Regions from separate parts of the Streptomyces sp. NPDC058576 genome, predicted to be linked through region 2. Evidence: riboswitches for the same ligand, from Rfam matches in the RefSeq annotation. Region 2 holds a riboswitch; each other region holds the start of a gene.
What was found. Region 2 has a riboswitch for cyclic di-AMP ahead of ACFWRV_RS26905 (M23 family metallopeptidase). Riboswitches for the same ligand answer to the same signal wherever they lie in the genome.
Positions count from the first base shown of each region.

Region 1: another riboswitch for cyclic di-AMP. It lies ahead of ACFWRV_RS25120 (peptidoglycan DD-metalloendopeptidase family protein); the one in region 2 lies ahead of ACFWRV_RS26905 (M23 family metallopeptidase).
Region 3: another riboswitch for cyclic di-AMP. It lies ahead of ACFWRV_RS02825 (C40 family peptidase); the one in region 2 lies ahead of ACFWRV_RS26905 (M23 family metallopeptidase).

Region 1 covers NZ_JBHXPF010000040.1:32,480-37,215, reverse strand. Annotated here, with positions in the region: gene ACFWRV_RS25130 (STM4011 family radical SAM protein) at 1-602, shown strand, start outside; gene ACFWRV_RS25125 (SGNH/GDSL hydrolase family protein) at 611-1,438, opposite strand; gene ACFWRV_RS25120 (peptidoglycan DD-metalloendopeptidase family protein) at 1,600-2,556, opposite strand; cyclic di-AMP (ydaO/yuaA leader) riboswitch at 2,560-2,720, opposite strand; gene ACFWRV_RS25115 (tyrosine-protein phosphatase) at 3,167-3,979, shown strand; gene ACFWRV_RS25110 (DUF6126 family protein) at 3,999-4,172, opposite strand; gene ACFWRV_RS25105 (helix-turn-helix domain-containing protein) at 4,237-4,736, opposite strand, start outside.
Region 2 covers NZ_JBHXPF010000046.1:26,896-31,631, forward strand. Annotated here, with positions in the region: gene ACFWRV_RS26895 (M16 family metallopeptidase) at 1-1,277, shown strand, start outside; gene ACFWRV_RS26900 (M16 family metallopeptidase) at 1,304-2,674, shown strand; cyclic di-AMP (ydaO/yuaA leader) riboswitch at 2,918-3,085, shown strand; gene ACFWRV_RS26905 (M23 family metallopeptidase) at 3,100-3,894, shown strand; gene ACFWRV_RS26910 (GntR family transcriptional regulator) at 4,073-4,736, shown strand, end outside.
Region 3 covers NZ_JBHXPF010000002.1:273,919-278,654, forward strand. Annotated here, with positions in the region: gene ACFWRV_RS02805 (helix-turn-helix domain-containing protein) at 1-198, opposite strand, end outside; gene ACFWRV_RS02810 (ATP-binding protein) at 434-865, shown strand; gene ACFWRV_RS02815 (LysR family transcriptional regulator) at 897-1,838, opposite strand; gene ACFWRV_RS02820 (LysE family translocator) at 1,913-2,560, shown strand; gene ACFWRV_RS02825 (C40 family peptidase) at 2,626-3,096, opposite strand; cyclic di-AMP (ydaO/yuaA leader) riboswitch at 3,100-3,264, opposite strand; gene ACFWRV_RS02830 (hypothetical protein) at 3,750-4,055, opposite strand; gene ACFWRV_RS02835 (ATP-dependent Clp protease proteolytic subunit) at 4,093-4,698, opposite strand.

The DNA of each region.
Region 1 (4,736 bases), on a different contig from region 2:
AGCGGATCGCGCTCTGGTGCACCTACCACCCGGGGCAGACCCCGTACGAGCGGTTCCTGGGCAAGTGCCGGGAGCTGTCCGCGAGGGGGATCCGCTACAGCGTGGGCGTGGTGGGGTTCGACGAGCACCTCGACGAGGCGCGGCGGCTGCGGGCGGCGCTGCCGGGCGAGGTCTATCTCTGGGTGAACGCCGCCGAGGGGCACACGTACACCGACGAGGAGGCGGCGCGGTGGACGGAGCTGGATCCGCTGTTCCCCTACAGCCGTGACCCCCACCGCTCGGCGGGGCTGCCCTGCCGGACGGGCGAGTCGGTGATCTCGGTCGACGGGGACGGCACGGTGCGGCGCTGTCACTTCGTCACGGCGGAGCTGGGCAATCTCTACGACGGCAGCTACCGCCGGGCGCTCGGCCCGCGGGCCTGTCCGCTCGCCGTCTGCGACTGCCACATCGGCTATGTGCATCTGGAGTCGCTGCCGCTGTACGACGTGTTCGCGGGCGGCGTCCTGGAGCGGATACCCGCCGGGTACGGCACGGGCACGCCGCCGGACGGGCTCGTCGTGCCGAACCCGTCCCGGCGTGCGCTTCCGCTGCTGGAGCCCTGAGGGGCCCGCTAGAGCGGCAGCAGGTCCGGGCGCTTCGCCGCGACGTGGTCCCCGGAGGACTCGCCGCGCAGCCGCCGGCCGATCCAGGGCACCAGGTATTCGCGGGCCCACTGGATGTTGTCGCGCCGCTCGTCGAAGGGACGGCGCAGGGCCTGCGGCGGCCAGGGCTGGTCCGGGTCGGCGGGCACGTCGTGGCCGAGGACCTGGGCGGCGCGCAGCGCGACCCGGGTGTGGCCCTCGGGCGACAGGTGCAGCCGGTCGGCGTCCCACGCGCGCCGGTCCTGGACGGACCGCAGCGACCACAGGTCCAGCACGGGGCACCGGTAGCGGTCGGCGATGGCCCGCAGATGGACGTTGTACGTGGCGATCTTGCCGCGCATGTGGCGCAGCACCGGAACGCCCCGGGTGTCGAAGCCGGTGGTGACCATGACCGTGCCGACGGCGTTGCTCAGGTCGGCGACGGCCCGCTCGAAGCGTTCGGCGAGATCGTCGGGGTCGGTGCCGGGCCGGATGATGTCGTTGCCGCCCGCGCAGAAGCTGACCAGGTCGGGAGCCAGTTCCTTGGCGCGCGGGATCTGCTCCTCGACGATCTGGTCGAGGAGACGTCCTCGTACGGCGAGATTGGCGTAGCGGAAGTCCCCGTGGGGTGAGTACTCGGGGCCGGTCGCCCCGTCGGGGGCCGGGAGCCGGTCGGCGAGGAGCACCGCGAAGCGGTCCGCCCAGCCGAGATAGGTCCCGCCGGGGCCGGGGTCGCCGACGCCCTCGGTGAAACTGTCGCCAATCGCCGCGTACGACCCGATGATGTGCTGCTGGTTGTTTCTCGAATCGTCTGCCACAACCACGTATCCTGCATCGTTCGATGTGACCTACGCGACCGTAATACGGGGTTGACGGGTGGTGAGATAGACCACCCGGTCAGTTTTTGGTAAAGCCGGAATAAAGAGAGGGGCGGTACGCCGCCGCGCACCGCCCCTCGGACACTTCTCGTCGTGCTGGGTCAGACGGAGACGCCGTGCTGACGGAGGTACGCGACGGGGTCGACGTCCGAGCCGTAGCTCGGGCCGGTGCGGACCTCGAAGTGGAGGTGCGGGCCGGTGGAGTTGCCGGTGGAGCCGGAGAGGCCTATCTGCTGTCCGCCGGTGACGGTCTGGCCGACCGAGACGTTCAGCGAGGACTGGTGGGCGTACTGGGAGTACATGCCGTCCTCGTGCTGGATGACGACCTCGTTGCCGTACGAGCCGCTGTTGCCGGCCGAGACCACGGTGCCCGGGCCGATGGCGAGGACGGGGGTGCCGGAGGCGGCCTGGAAGTCCGAGCCGGTGTGGTAGCCGCTGGACCAGCTGGCGCCGGAAGCGCGGTACTGGGTGGTGACGTTGGCGTTGGCCAGCGGGGCGGACCAGCCGGAGCCGGTGGCCTCGGAGGAGCCGGTCTGAGCCGAGTCGCCGGAGCCCTCGGAGTCGTCGGCGGAGATCGTGTCGCCCTTCGGGGCTTCCTTCGGCGCGGCCTTCGGGGCCGGTTCGGCCTTCTTCGGGGCGGCCTTGGGGGCCGCGGACTTCTCGGCCGGAGCGGAGCCCTTGGCGCCGAGGGTCAGCTTCATGCCCGGGTGGATCAGGCCGGGGTCGTCGCCGACGGTGGAGCGGTTGTCCTGGTAGAGCTTCTCCCACCCGCCCTTGAGCTGGTGCTCGGCGGCGATCTTCGACAGGTAGTCGCCGGAGACGACGGCGTACGTCTTCGGGGCGGCCTTCGACGCGGCGGGGGCGGCGGCCGGAGCGGTGTGCGCGGCGGCGACCGAGGCGGCGGCCGGCTTCGCGGCCGGGGCGGCCTGGTCCGCGGCGTTCGCGGCGGTGGCGCCGATGAGCGGGAGGGCGAGTGCGGCGCCGCCGGTACCTGCGGCGAGGACGCCGCGGGAGATCGGGCCGGACTTGGGACGACGGTGCTTACCCTTTGCGGGCATGGGGAAGTTCCTCTCCGGCGCCTGCGAGGTGAGCTGTCGGGTTCGGGCTGGAGATGCCCGGTCGCGTTGCGGCGACTTCACCCCTAGCCGGTCCGGATCACTCCGGATCGGCGGCTTACCTGGTTCCCCCGCTCCTGCCACACGTGAGTGGGTGGGTGCGAATTCCGGGCGGCGGCAGGATTAGGCGATCCGTCCGGATTGACGGTGACCGTAAACCGGTCAGGACGGGCGGAACAAGCCATCGGTTGCGCGCCGGAATCATCGATTCGATATCGCTCCGGATTTCCGGTCACACTCCGTGGATTACGGATCTTGGATTTCCGTACGGGCAACGGGAATGCCTCGGGACGCGCTCACCACGGACCGTCACGGATATGATCCCGCTCACCTCCGGAATACCATCTCCCCCATTAGCGGGGCATGTTCTGCGAAATGCACCAATACGGACATGCTGTGGGCGGCACTCCTGACGCCGCGTCAGGCAGGACCGCCCGGCACTCCGCACCGGGGAGGCAACCGTGATGATTTTCCGCCGAATCGATGTCGTATCGTCACGGGAGCGCCCTCGCCGGCGAGCCGCGCCGACGCCAGAGATCACAGAGGAGCCCCCGTGACGCAGCAGGTGCCGCAGGTCCCGCCGACAGAGACCGCGCTGAGCGGAGTCCGCAACTTCCGCGACGTGGGCGGGCTCCCCACCACGGACGGGCGGCACACCGCCTTCGGACGGCTCTACCGCAGCGGCCACCTGGCGCACGCCACCGCCGAGGACGCGGTCTTCCTCGGCGGGCTGGGACTGCATACGATCTTCGACTTCCGCCACTCCGCCGACCACCGGCTCGACGGGTACGACATCGAGCTGGCCGGTGTCCGCAATGTCAGCATTCCGCTCTCGGACCCGGCCGACGGCGCGGAGTTCTGGCGGCTGGTGGGCGACGGGAACATCGAGCAGCTGCGCTCGGTCCTCGCGGACGGCAAGGGCGTCGACCGCATGATCCGGATGTACCGCGCGACGATCGAGGACCGCACCGCCGAGCACAGCCGCGTCCTGCACGCCCTGGCCGAGGACAGCGTCCCGGCGCTGATGCACTGCGCGGCGGGCAAGGACCGGGCCGGCCTCTCGATCGCGGTCGCCCTGCTGGCGGTCGGGGTCCGGCCGGAGGCGATCGAGGAGGACTACCTCAAGTCCAACGACCTCCACCGCCGGTACAAGGTGAAGCGCACCGACACGTCCCGGGCCGGTATGTCGCCCGAGGTGATGGAGCTGCTGGACCCGCTCTTCGGGGCGCGGCCCGCCTACCTCGCGGCGGCCTTCACAGCCATCGAGGAGAACTGGGGAACGACGGACCGCTACCTGTCCGAAGGACTGAAGGTCTCCCCCGAGACCCGCGAGCGGCTGCGCGAGCGCCTGCTCGACCAGGGCTGACCCCTCCGGCGGAGTGCCGTCACTTGCTCCCGGCCACCACGAAGAGCAGGTAGAGGAAGGCCGCGATCACGTGGCCCGCCACCAGGTAGGCGAAGAGCCGGATGACGACTCCGCGCGGCATCCGCTTCTCCTGCGGGTCCTCGTTCGCGCGGCGTCCGGGGCCCAGGGGGTCATAGTGTTCGGAATCGGACATGACGGTCCTCTCTGTCGGCCTGGCGGCCGGTGGAGCGAAGGATGGAGCCGGCGGGGACGGCCGGTCAGCGCACGCGCAGGCCGCTGCCGAGACAGAGCTCCGCGGCGGGGCTCTGCAGCAGGGAGTGGACGAAGAGCAGCTCCGCGCCGCAGCGGTCGACGGCCGCGATCCGGTGCGGGGTGAGGGAGTCGAAGTGGGCGCTGTCGCCGGGTTCGAGGTCGTGGACGGTGTCGCCGAGGCCGACCCGCAGCCGGCCCTCCAGAACGTACAGCCACTCCTCGCCGGGGTGGACCCGGACCAGGTCGCCCTGGGCCCCGTACGGGACACGCACCCGCAGCGCCTGCATCGCGCGGCCGGAGCCACCCGCCTGCCGGTACATCCAGCCGTCGGCCTCCGCCCCCTCGAAGCCACCGCCGCGGATGATCGCGTCCCGTTCGGGCGGCTGCTCGCCGAGCAGCTCGGAGACCGTCGTACCGTAGATGCGGGCGAGCCCCAGCAGCATGGGCAGCGAGGGCTGCCTGCGGCCGGTCTCCAGCCGGGAGAGATGGGCCGGGGAGAGTCCGG
Region 2 (4,736 bases):
TGACCCCGGTCGCCGCGGTCTGCCTCTGGTACGACGTCGGCTCGCGCCACGAGGTCAAGGGACGCACCGGTCTGGCTCACCTCTTCGAGCACCTGATGTTCCAGGGCTCGGGCCAGGTCAAGGGGAACGGTCACTTCGAGCTCGTCCAGGGGGCCGGCGGCTCGCTCAACGGGACGACCAGCTTCGAGCGGACCAACTACTTCGAGACCATGCCCACCCACCAGGTGGAGCTGGCGCTCTGGCTGGAAGCCGACCGGATGGGCTCCCTCCTCGCCGCGCTCGACGAGGAGTCCATGGAGAACCAGCGCGACGTCGTCAAGAACGAACGCCGCCAGCGCTACGACAACGTGCCCTACGGCACCGCGTTCGAGAAGCTGACCGCCCTCTCCTACCCCGAGGGCCACCCCTACCACCACACCCCGATCGGCTCCATGGCCGACCTGGACGCGGCCACGCTGGAGGACGCCCGCGCGTTCTTCCGTACGTACTACGCGCCCAACAACGCGGTGATCTCGGTGGTCGGCGACATCGACCCCGAGCAGACCCTCGCCTGGATCGAGAAGTACTTCGGCTCGATCCCGTCCCACGACGGCAAGCAGCCGCCGCGCGACGGGACGCTGCCCGAGACCATCGGCGAGCAGCTGCGCGAAGTGGTCCACGAGGAGGTGCCGGCGCGCGCCCTGATGGCCGCCTACCGCCTCCCGCACGACGGCACCCGCGCCTGCGACGCCGCCGACCTGGCGCTCACCGTGCTCGGCGGCGGCGAATCCTCCCGGCTGCACAACCGCCTGGTCCGCCGCGACCGTACGGCGGTGGCGGCCGGCTTCGGGCTGCTGCGGCTCGCCGGAGCGCCCTCGCTGGGCTGGCTGGACGTCAAGACGTCCGGCGGCGTCGAGGTCGAGACGATCGAGGCCGCGGTCGACGAGGAGCTGGCCCGGTTCGCCGCCGAGGGGCCCACGCCCGAGGAAATGGAGCGGGCGCAGGCGCAGTTGGAGCGCGAGTGGCTCGACCGGCTCGGCACGGTCGCCGGCCGCGCCGACGAACTGTGCCGCTACGCGGTCCTGTTCGGCGACCCGCAGCTCGCCCTGACCGCCGTGGGCCGCGTCCTGGACGTCACGGCGGAGGAGGTGCGCGCGGCGGCGGAGGCTGCTCTGCGCCCCGACAACCGGGCGGTGCTGGTGTACGAGCCCATCGAGCCGGCCGACGAGGCGGACGAGGGCGACGAGGGCGAAGCAAGCGCCGAGGGCGCCGACGCGCACGAGGGGGCGGACAAGTGAGCGACGCCGCCGTGACTGGAGTAGCCATGGAGTTCCACCCGCAGCCCACCGCCGGCACGGCCCGCCCCTGGGCCTTCCCGGCTCCCGAGCGCGGCGCCCTGCCCAACGGGCTGACCGTGCTGCGCTGCCACCGCCCCGGCCAGCAGGTAGTCGCCGTGGAGATCTTCCTGGACGCGCCCCTGGAGGCCGAGCCCGACGGCCTGGACGGCGTGGCCACGATCATGTCGCGGGCGCTCTCCGAGGGCACCGACAAGCGCAGCGCCGAGGAGTTCGCCGCCGAGCTGGAGCGCTGCGGCGCCACGCTCGACGCGCACGCCGACCACCCCGGCGTCCGGGTCTCCCTGGAGGTCCCGGCCTCCCGGCTGGCCAAGGCGCTCGGTCTGGTCGCCGAGGCGCTGCGGGCCCCGGCCTTCGCCGAGAGCGAGATCGAGCGCCTGGTGGGCAACCGCCTCGACGAGATCCCGCACGAGCACGCCAACCCGTCCCGGCGGGCCGCCAAGCAGCTCTCCAAGGAGCTGTTCCCGGCCACCGCCCGGATGTCCCGCCCGCGTCTGGGCACCGAGGAGACGGTCCGGCGGATCGACGCCGTCGCCGTCCGCGCCTTCTTCGACGCCCACATCCGCCCGTCCACCGCGACGGCCGTGATCGTCGGCGACCTCACCGGCATCGACCTGGACGCGCTGCTGGCGGAGACCCTCGGAGACTGGTCGGGCAACGCGGGCCAGGCCCGCCCCGTGCCGCCCATCACGGCGAACGACACCGGCCGCGTGGTCATCGTGCACCGCCCCGGCGCGGTCCAGACCCAGCTGCTGATCGGCCGGATCGGCGCCGACCGGCACGAGCGCGTGTGGCCCGCACAGGTGCTCGGCACGTACTGCCTGGGCGGCACCCTCACCTCCCGGCTGGACCGGGTGCTGCGCGAGGAGAAGGGCTACACCTACGGGGTGCGCGCCTTCGCCCAGGTGCTGCGCTCCAGCGGCCCCGACTCGGGCGGCGCGGCGATGCTCGCGATCAGCGGCTCGGTGGACACCGAGTCCACCGGACCGGCCCTGGACGACCTCTGGAAGGTTCTGCGGAAGCTGGCCGCCGAGGGGCTGACCGACGCCGAGCGCGAGACGGCCGTTCAGAACCTGGTGGGCGTCGCCCCGCTGAAGTTCGAGACCGCCGCCTCCGTCGCGAGCACGCTGGCCGACCAGGTCGAGCAGCACCTCCCCGACGACTACCAGGCCCACCTCTACGCCCGGCTCGCCGAGACCGGCACCGTGGAGGCGACCGCCGCCGTGGTCAACGCCTTCCCGGTGGACCGGCTGGTCACGGTCCTCGTGGGGGACGCCGCGCAGATCGAGGAGCCCGTGAAGGCCCTCGGCATCGGAGAGGTGTCCGTCGTCACCGGCTGACACCGCCGCGGAACACGGCCGCCCCCGTGCGACCACTGCCGCGAACAGGACCCCGACGGAAGGGATTTCGTCGGGGTCCTGTTTGTTTGCCCGTTTAGTGCACTTCACCCATTTTTGGGGGAGAGGTTGCCTGTCTGCCCTGTGGGATGCGCGACAAATCCCCTTGTCCGTTTGGTGGGGGGAAGTCGCCCCGCCTAGCGTCGGCTCGGCTGTCCGTCACCCGTATGCCGCAACCGCGGCGCCGGGCAGTCATCGCCGAGTCCCCGTCAGGCGCGAGCCTAGGGGAGCCGGGGACCCACGCAGTCCCTGGGGTGAATCGGAGGCCCGTGCCGCGAACCGGCGCGGGAATCCGTAGGAGACCTTCCTGCTCCGAACCCGTCAGCTAACCCGGTAGGCGAGAAGGAAGGAAAGGAACCAGCCCCTCCATGGCGTTCACCCGTGCCACCGGGAAGCACCGTGCCCCGAGCCGCCTCACGCGTCGGAGCGCCCAGGTCGCCGGCATCGCGGCCCTGGCCACCACCGGAGTCATCGGCTCGCTGTCCTCCCCGGCTCTCGCCGCGGACACCGAGGCCGCCAAGTCCGCCGACACCGGCCTCACCCAGGCCGTCTCCCTCGAAGCCACCCTCGCCGAGCGGATCGACGCGCAGGCGAGCGCCCAGAAGCAGCAGGCCGACGCGATCGCCGAGGCGAAGGCCAAGGCAAAGGCCGAGGCCCGTGCGAAGGCGGCGGCCGAGCGAAAGGCCGAGGCCCGCGCCAAGGAGGTCCGCGAGGAGAAGGCCCGGGCCGCCCGCGCCGCCGAGCGCGCCCGGCTGAACGCCTTCCACCTCCCGGTCGCCGGCTCCCACGTCACCACCGGGTACAACACCGGCGGCTCGCTCTGGTCCTCCGGCAGTCACTCCGGCGTGGACTTCCAGGCCGCCTCCGGCAGTTCCGTCGTCGCGGTCGGCGCCGGCACGGTCGTCGAGGCCGGCTGGGGCGGCGCGTACGGCAACAACATCGTGCTCCGGATGAAGGACGGCACGTACACCCAGTACGGCCACCTCTCCTCGATCGGCGTCTCCGTCGGCCAGAGCGTCTCCTCCGGCCAGCAGATCGGCCTCTCCGGCTCCACCGGCAACTCCACCGGCCCGCACCTGCACTTCGAGGCCCGCACCACCCCCGACTACGGCTCCGACATGGACCCCGTCGGCTACCTGCGCTCGCACGGTCTGAACGTCTGACGCACCCCGCGTGACCCCCGTCCGAAGGCCCCGGCGCCCGCCGGGGCCTTCAGCAATTCCGGCGTGAAGATATCCATGGATTCCGGCCTGCCATCGGAAATTCCGGCGGATTGCCATAGAGTCACGGAACAGACGTCGGGCGGCCGCGTTTCGCGGGGATCAAGGCGGAGGTTCGGACATGCGCATTCCCGCGCATTCGGTATGCACGGCAATCCGTGACGACATCGTCTCCGGTGTCTACGAGCGAGGCAGCCGCCTCACCGAGGAGCTGCTGGCCCGCCGCTACGGGGTCTCCCGGGTCCCGGTCCGCGAGGCGCTGCGCACCCTGGAGTCCGAGGGGTTCGTGGTCACCCGCAGGCACGCCGGCGCCTGTGTCGCGGAGCCCACCGTGCAGGAGGCGGCCGACCTCCTGGAGGTCCGGACGCTCCTGGAGCCACTGGGTGCGGCACGCGCCGCGCAGCGCCGCACGGAAGCCCATCTGAAGGTGCTCCGGGGCCTGGTCAGGCTGGGCCAGGAGCGGGCCCGCCGGGGCGAGGGCGAGGATCTGCGCTCGCTGGGCGGCTGGTTCCACGAGACCCTCGCCCAGGCCTCCGGCAGCCCCGGGCTCATCGCGCTGCTCACCCAGCTCCGGCACAAGATCGCCTGGATGTACGCGGTCGAGCAGGAGTCCCGCCCGGTCGATTCCTGGGCCGAGCGCGGCGCGATCGTGGACGCCGTGGCGCGCGGCGACGCGGAACGGGCGAGGGCGCTGACCGCCCAGCACGCGGAACGCTTCACCGCCGCCCACCGGCTCCGCCGCCCGGATCTCCCCGGGCGGCGCGCCGCCCCCGTCCCCCCGGTGA
Region 3 (4,736 bases), on a different contig from region 2:
CCGCACCGCGTAGACGTCCAGCAGCCGCGAAACGTCGGCCGGCGTCACCCCGCTGGCGCCCGTCTCGATGCGGCTCACCTTCGACTGGTGCCAGCCGAGCAGCCGCGCCGCGTCCCGGCTGGTCAGGCCGGAGGCGCTGCGCAGGCTCCGCAGCTCCTCACCGAGCTTGCGCCGCCGGACGACGGGGCCGTGCAGCATGCCGGTCTCCTTCTGCTGTCGGGAAGGGCCGGTCCGTCACCGGGGCCGGCCCGCAGGGAGGTCAGTGTGCCGCCCGCCCACGCCGTACGGGTCCCGAATTCACCGCTTCGAGCGACAGATATATGCATATCTTGGCCGAACCCCGTTACAGGGAGCTGCATCGATGGCAATCTGGCGCGAAGCACAATCCTGGCCGACCGTCGGTCGGCCGGGGCGGGAAAGGGACGGCGTCGCCATGGCAGACCATCAGGAAGCAACCGTCACTCTGCCGAGCGATCCGGTCTCGGTCTCCTCGGCCCGCAGACATGTCGCCAGGACCCTGACCCAATGGGGCCTGCCCGACGACAGCGAGTTCGCCGACACCATCCGCCTGATCGTCTCGGAGCTGGCCACCAACGCCGTTCAGCACACCTTCGGCCAGTCGCCCACCTTCACCGTGGATCTGCGCCTCGAACGCGACGAGGAGCTGTATCTCGGCGTCACGGACAGTCACCCCCGCTGGCCGCAGCGACTGCCCGCCGCCGTACGGCAGGACAACGGGCGCGGCATGGTCATCATCCGGGCACTGGCCAAGGAGCGCGGCGGGCGGCTCCAGGTCACCCCGACCGCCGAGGGCGGCAAGACGGTCTGGATCGCGCTCCCGTGGGTCGTCGCCGTCCAGGGCTGATCCCGGCGGAGCACGGGGAGAGCCGGGGGCGTCAGCCCGCGGACGGCCGATTCGCCGGTGCTGCCGTGCCGCCACGGCCGAAGCCGCTGCGCAGCAGCGCGAGCAGCGTCCCGGCAGCCGCGCTCGACCGGTCGCCCCGGTGCGCGACCGAGATGGTCCTCCGGAACGACGCGGGCTCCAGTCGACGGACCGACAGCGGGGCCGCCGCCATCGAGGCGACCATCTCCGGCACCACCGCCACCCCGAGACCCGCACTGACCAGCGCGCACACCAGCGCGTACCCGGGCGATTCGCAGACCACCGCGGGCGTCGCCCCGGCCTCGGCGAGCGCGCTCTCGACCCCGTGCCGGGGCGGGTGAGTGGGCGCGCTGCTGATCAGCGGCCGCCCCGCCAGCTCGCTGACCGGCAGCCGACCGGTGCCCTCGGCGAGCCGGTGACCCGCCGAGGTGACCAGCACCAGCTCCTCGACCAGCAGGGGTTCGACGAGGACACCCACCGGCAGGGGGCCCGCCGTCGCCGGTTCATAGGCATGCGTCAGAGCGAGGTCCACCTCGCCCGCGACCACGGCGGCGACCCCGCCGGGCGGTTCGTACTCGGCGACGGTCAGCTCGACCTCCGGATGAGCCCGCCGGAACGCGCTGAGGACCGGGGGCAGCAGATGGATCCCGGCCGTCGTGAACGTCCCCACCCGCAGCCTGCCGCCCGAGAGCCCGGCCAGTTGCGCCAGCTCGTGCCGCGCCTGGTCCAGCTCGTCCAGCACCCGCCGGGCCCGGCCCGCCAGCAGTTCGCCCGCCGCCGTCAACCGCGCACCGCGATGGTGGCGCACCAGCAGCGCCGCCCCGGCCTCCCGCTCCAGCTTGGCCAGCTGCTGGGAGAGCGCGGGCGCGGTGTAGCCCAGGCGGGCGGCGGCCCGGGTGATCGATCCGGCCTCCGCGACCGCCACGAGTGCCGCGAGCCGTGTCGGGTCGTACATGAAAGCGTTCCTTTAGGTAGACCCAGAAGATTGCAAGTACACGCTAAAGGCTCCGCCGGTCCAAGGTGGACCTCATGGACGCACAACTGATCGCCTTCACGGGGGTCGCCGCCGGTATGGTCGCGCTGCCCGGCGCCGACTTCACCGTCGTCGTACGCAACGCCCTGGCCTCACGCGCCGCCGGCCTGGCCACCGCGCTCGGCGTCGCCGGGGGGCTGCTGGTGCACACCGCACTCGCGGTCGCCGGACTCGCCGCGGTGCTCGTGACGATGCCCGTGCTCTTCCGCACCGTCCAGCTGCTCGGCGGCGCGTACGTGCTCTACCTCGGGATCAGCACGCTGTACGCGATCCGGCGTCGCGGAGCGGCGGACGGCGACGGAACTCCCGAGGACGCGCCGGGGCGGCCCGTGCCCGGCGAGTTCGGACGCGCGGTGCGCCAGGGGTTCCTGACCAACGCGCTGAACCCCAAGGCCCCGGTCCTCTTCCTCAGTCTGCTGCCGCAGTTCGTGCCCGACGGCCAGCCGCCCCTGCCCCGGACCCTGTTGCTCGCGGCCCTCGTGGTGGTGCTGGCGCTGATCTGGTTCCCGGCCGTGGCCCTGCTCGTGGACCGGCTGGGCCGGTGGCTGCGCCGACCGCGTACCGCCCGCGCGATCGAGGGCGGCAGCGGTGTGGCGCTCACCGGTCTGGGACTCGCCCTGGTCACCGGCCCGCTGCTGCGCTGAGGACGTCGCGGGCGCCCTCAGCGGCCGCCCGTGACTCCCGCACGGAAAGAGCGTCCGGCCGGAGGTCAGCGGACCCTTCCGTACCAGACGCTCTTGGACCAGATTTTCGCCAGTCGCACCACGTCCCCCGATTTGGGGGAGTGCCAGATCTTCCCGGCCCCGGCGTAGATGCCCACGTGGTAGACGCTGCGCCCGGAATGGAAGAAGACGAGGTCGCCGCGTTTGCGCTGCGACTTCGCGATATGGCGGGTCTTGTTGTACTGCTGCTGTGCGGTGCGGGGAAGCTTCTTGCCGGCCTTCTTGAACGAGTAGACCGTCAGGCCCGAACAGTCGAAACGGCTGGGGCCGGCCGCTCCGTATTTGTAGGGAGCACCCTTCTTCGACGCGGCGACCTTCAGGGCCTTCGTCGAGTGAGCGGCGGCCTCGGCGTCGCTCACCATGCCGGGCGCCAGCATCGTGGACGTCACGGCCAGGGTGAGCACCGAGGCCGTACCGACCCGGGCGAACAGAGACGGGACATGAACCTGCGCAGACATGCGCAACCCTTCGTCAGCCGCCTGTGAAGGATGACCTGTCGGGTTCGGGCTGGCGAAGTTGCCCGGCCGCTTGACGCGGCTTCACCCCGAGGGCTTCCCGGTCTCCCGGTCGGCCCGTTGTGCTCGGGTCCTCCACTCCTGCCGATCCACTTCTGTCGACCAGTCATCCGGGCGGCGGCAGGACTCGGCGTCCGCCCGGACCGCCCCGCCGCGGTGGCGGGGGCTGTTCGTCCCAGGGATCTTGACGCACTCCGTGCCGGATTTCCGAGCTGAAACGGTGGTTTGTGAGTCTCCTCACCACTGATCCATTCAGGTGGACAGGCCCGATTCGCGCTCGCCGACGAGCCGGGCGCACACCCTCGTACCAGCGACGAAAGGGCGCATTTCGAGTACGGGCCGGGCGTCGAACGCAAGTTGAGCAGTCGCTCGCGCGGGTGATCTCCTACGCCGAACGAGCGAGGCAAATCGATCGCGGGACCGGGCGTGTCGTGCGGCGGGCGACCGGTCCGCCCCCGTTTGATGTCCTCCCCGCTCCAACAAGGCGCCCGCCCCGACCCCGTGAGGCCGTTCTGCCCGCTCCAACGGGGCGCTCGCCCCAGCCCCGTGAGGCGCTTCCGGCCGTCTCCGTATCGTGCTTCCGGGTGCGGAGCGGGTCAGTTCACCGTCGGCGGCATCGCGACCCGGCCCGCCCGGCGCTCCCCGTCCAGGACGCGCAGGGCCCGCGCCAGGGTGGCCGCGTGGAGCCGCGACTCGCCCCGCTCGTGCATCAGGGCCAGGGCGTCGCGCAGGGCCGCCGCGCCGGAGGCGAGGGCCTGGGCGGCTCGCAGCGCGCTGTAGGTGTCGCCGCCGTGGGCCGGGTTGATCCGGCCCACCTGGTCGAGCACGGCCAGATAGCAGTCGACGAACTCGCCCTCGGCGCGGGTCAGCGCGGGCAGGGGCGGGAACTCGGGTGGCTCCATCGGCGTTTCCCCTCGCGTCGTACGGCGGCCGGGAGAGTCAGCGGTTCTCCACGACGTGGTCGACCAGCCCGTAGGCGAGGGCGGCCTTCGCGTCGAGGATGGTGTCGCGCTCGATGTCGGCGGTGACCTGCTCCGCGGTCCGGCCCGTGTGCCGGACCAGCATGGCCGCGAACATCTCGCGGGTGCGCACCAGTTCGCGCGCGTGGATCTCCAGGTCGGACGGCTGGCCCCGCATCGGCTCCTCCAGCGCGGGCTGCTGAATGACTACCCGCGCGCCGGGCAGTGCATGTCGACGCCCCTTTGCCCCGGCCGCCAGCAGGGCCGCCGCGTAGGAGCCCGCCTGCCCCAGGCAGAAGGTCTCCACCTCGCAGGTCAGGAACCGCATCGTGTCGTAGACCGCGGCCATCGCCTGGAAGGTGCCGCCGGGTGAGTTGATGTAGAGCGACAGGGGCCGGTCCGGATCGGCGTGCTCCAGGTACATCAGCTGGGCGATGAGGTCGCTCGCCGCGGTGTCGTCGATCGGGCTACCGAGGAAGACGATCCGCTCGGACAGCAGCTTGGAGTACGGGTCCAGCGTCCTGGTTCCGGTCGCGGTGCGCTCGGTGAACTCGGGCAGGACGTAGCGGGCGGCGGGGCGGATCATGGCGTGCCTCTCTCCTGGAACTGACCATCCGTCTGTCC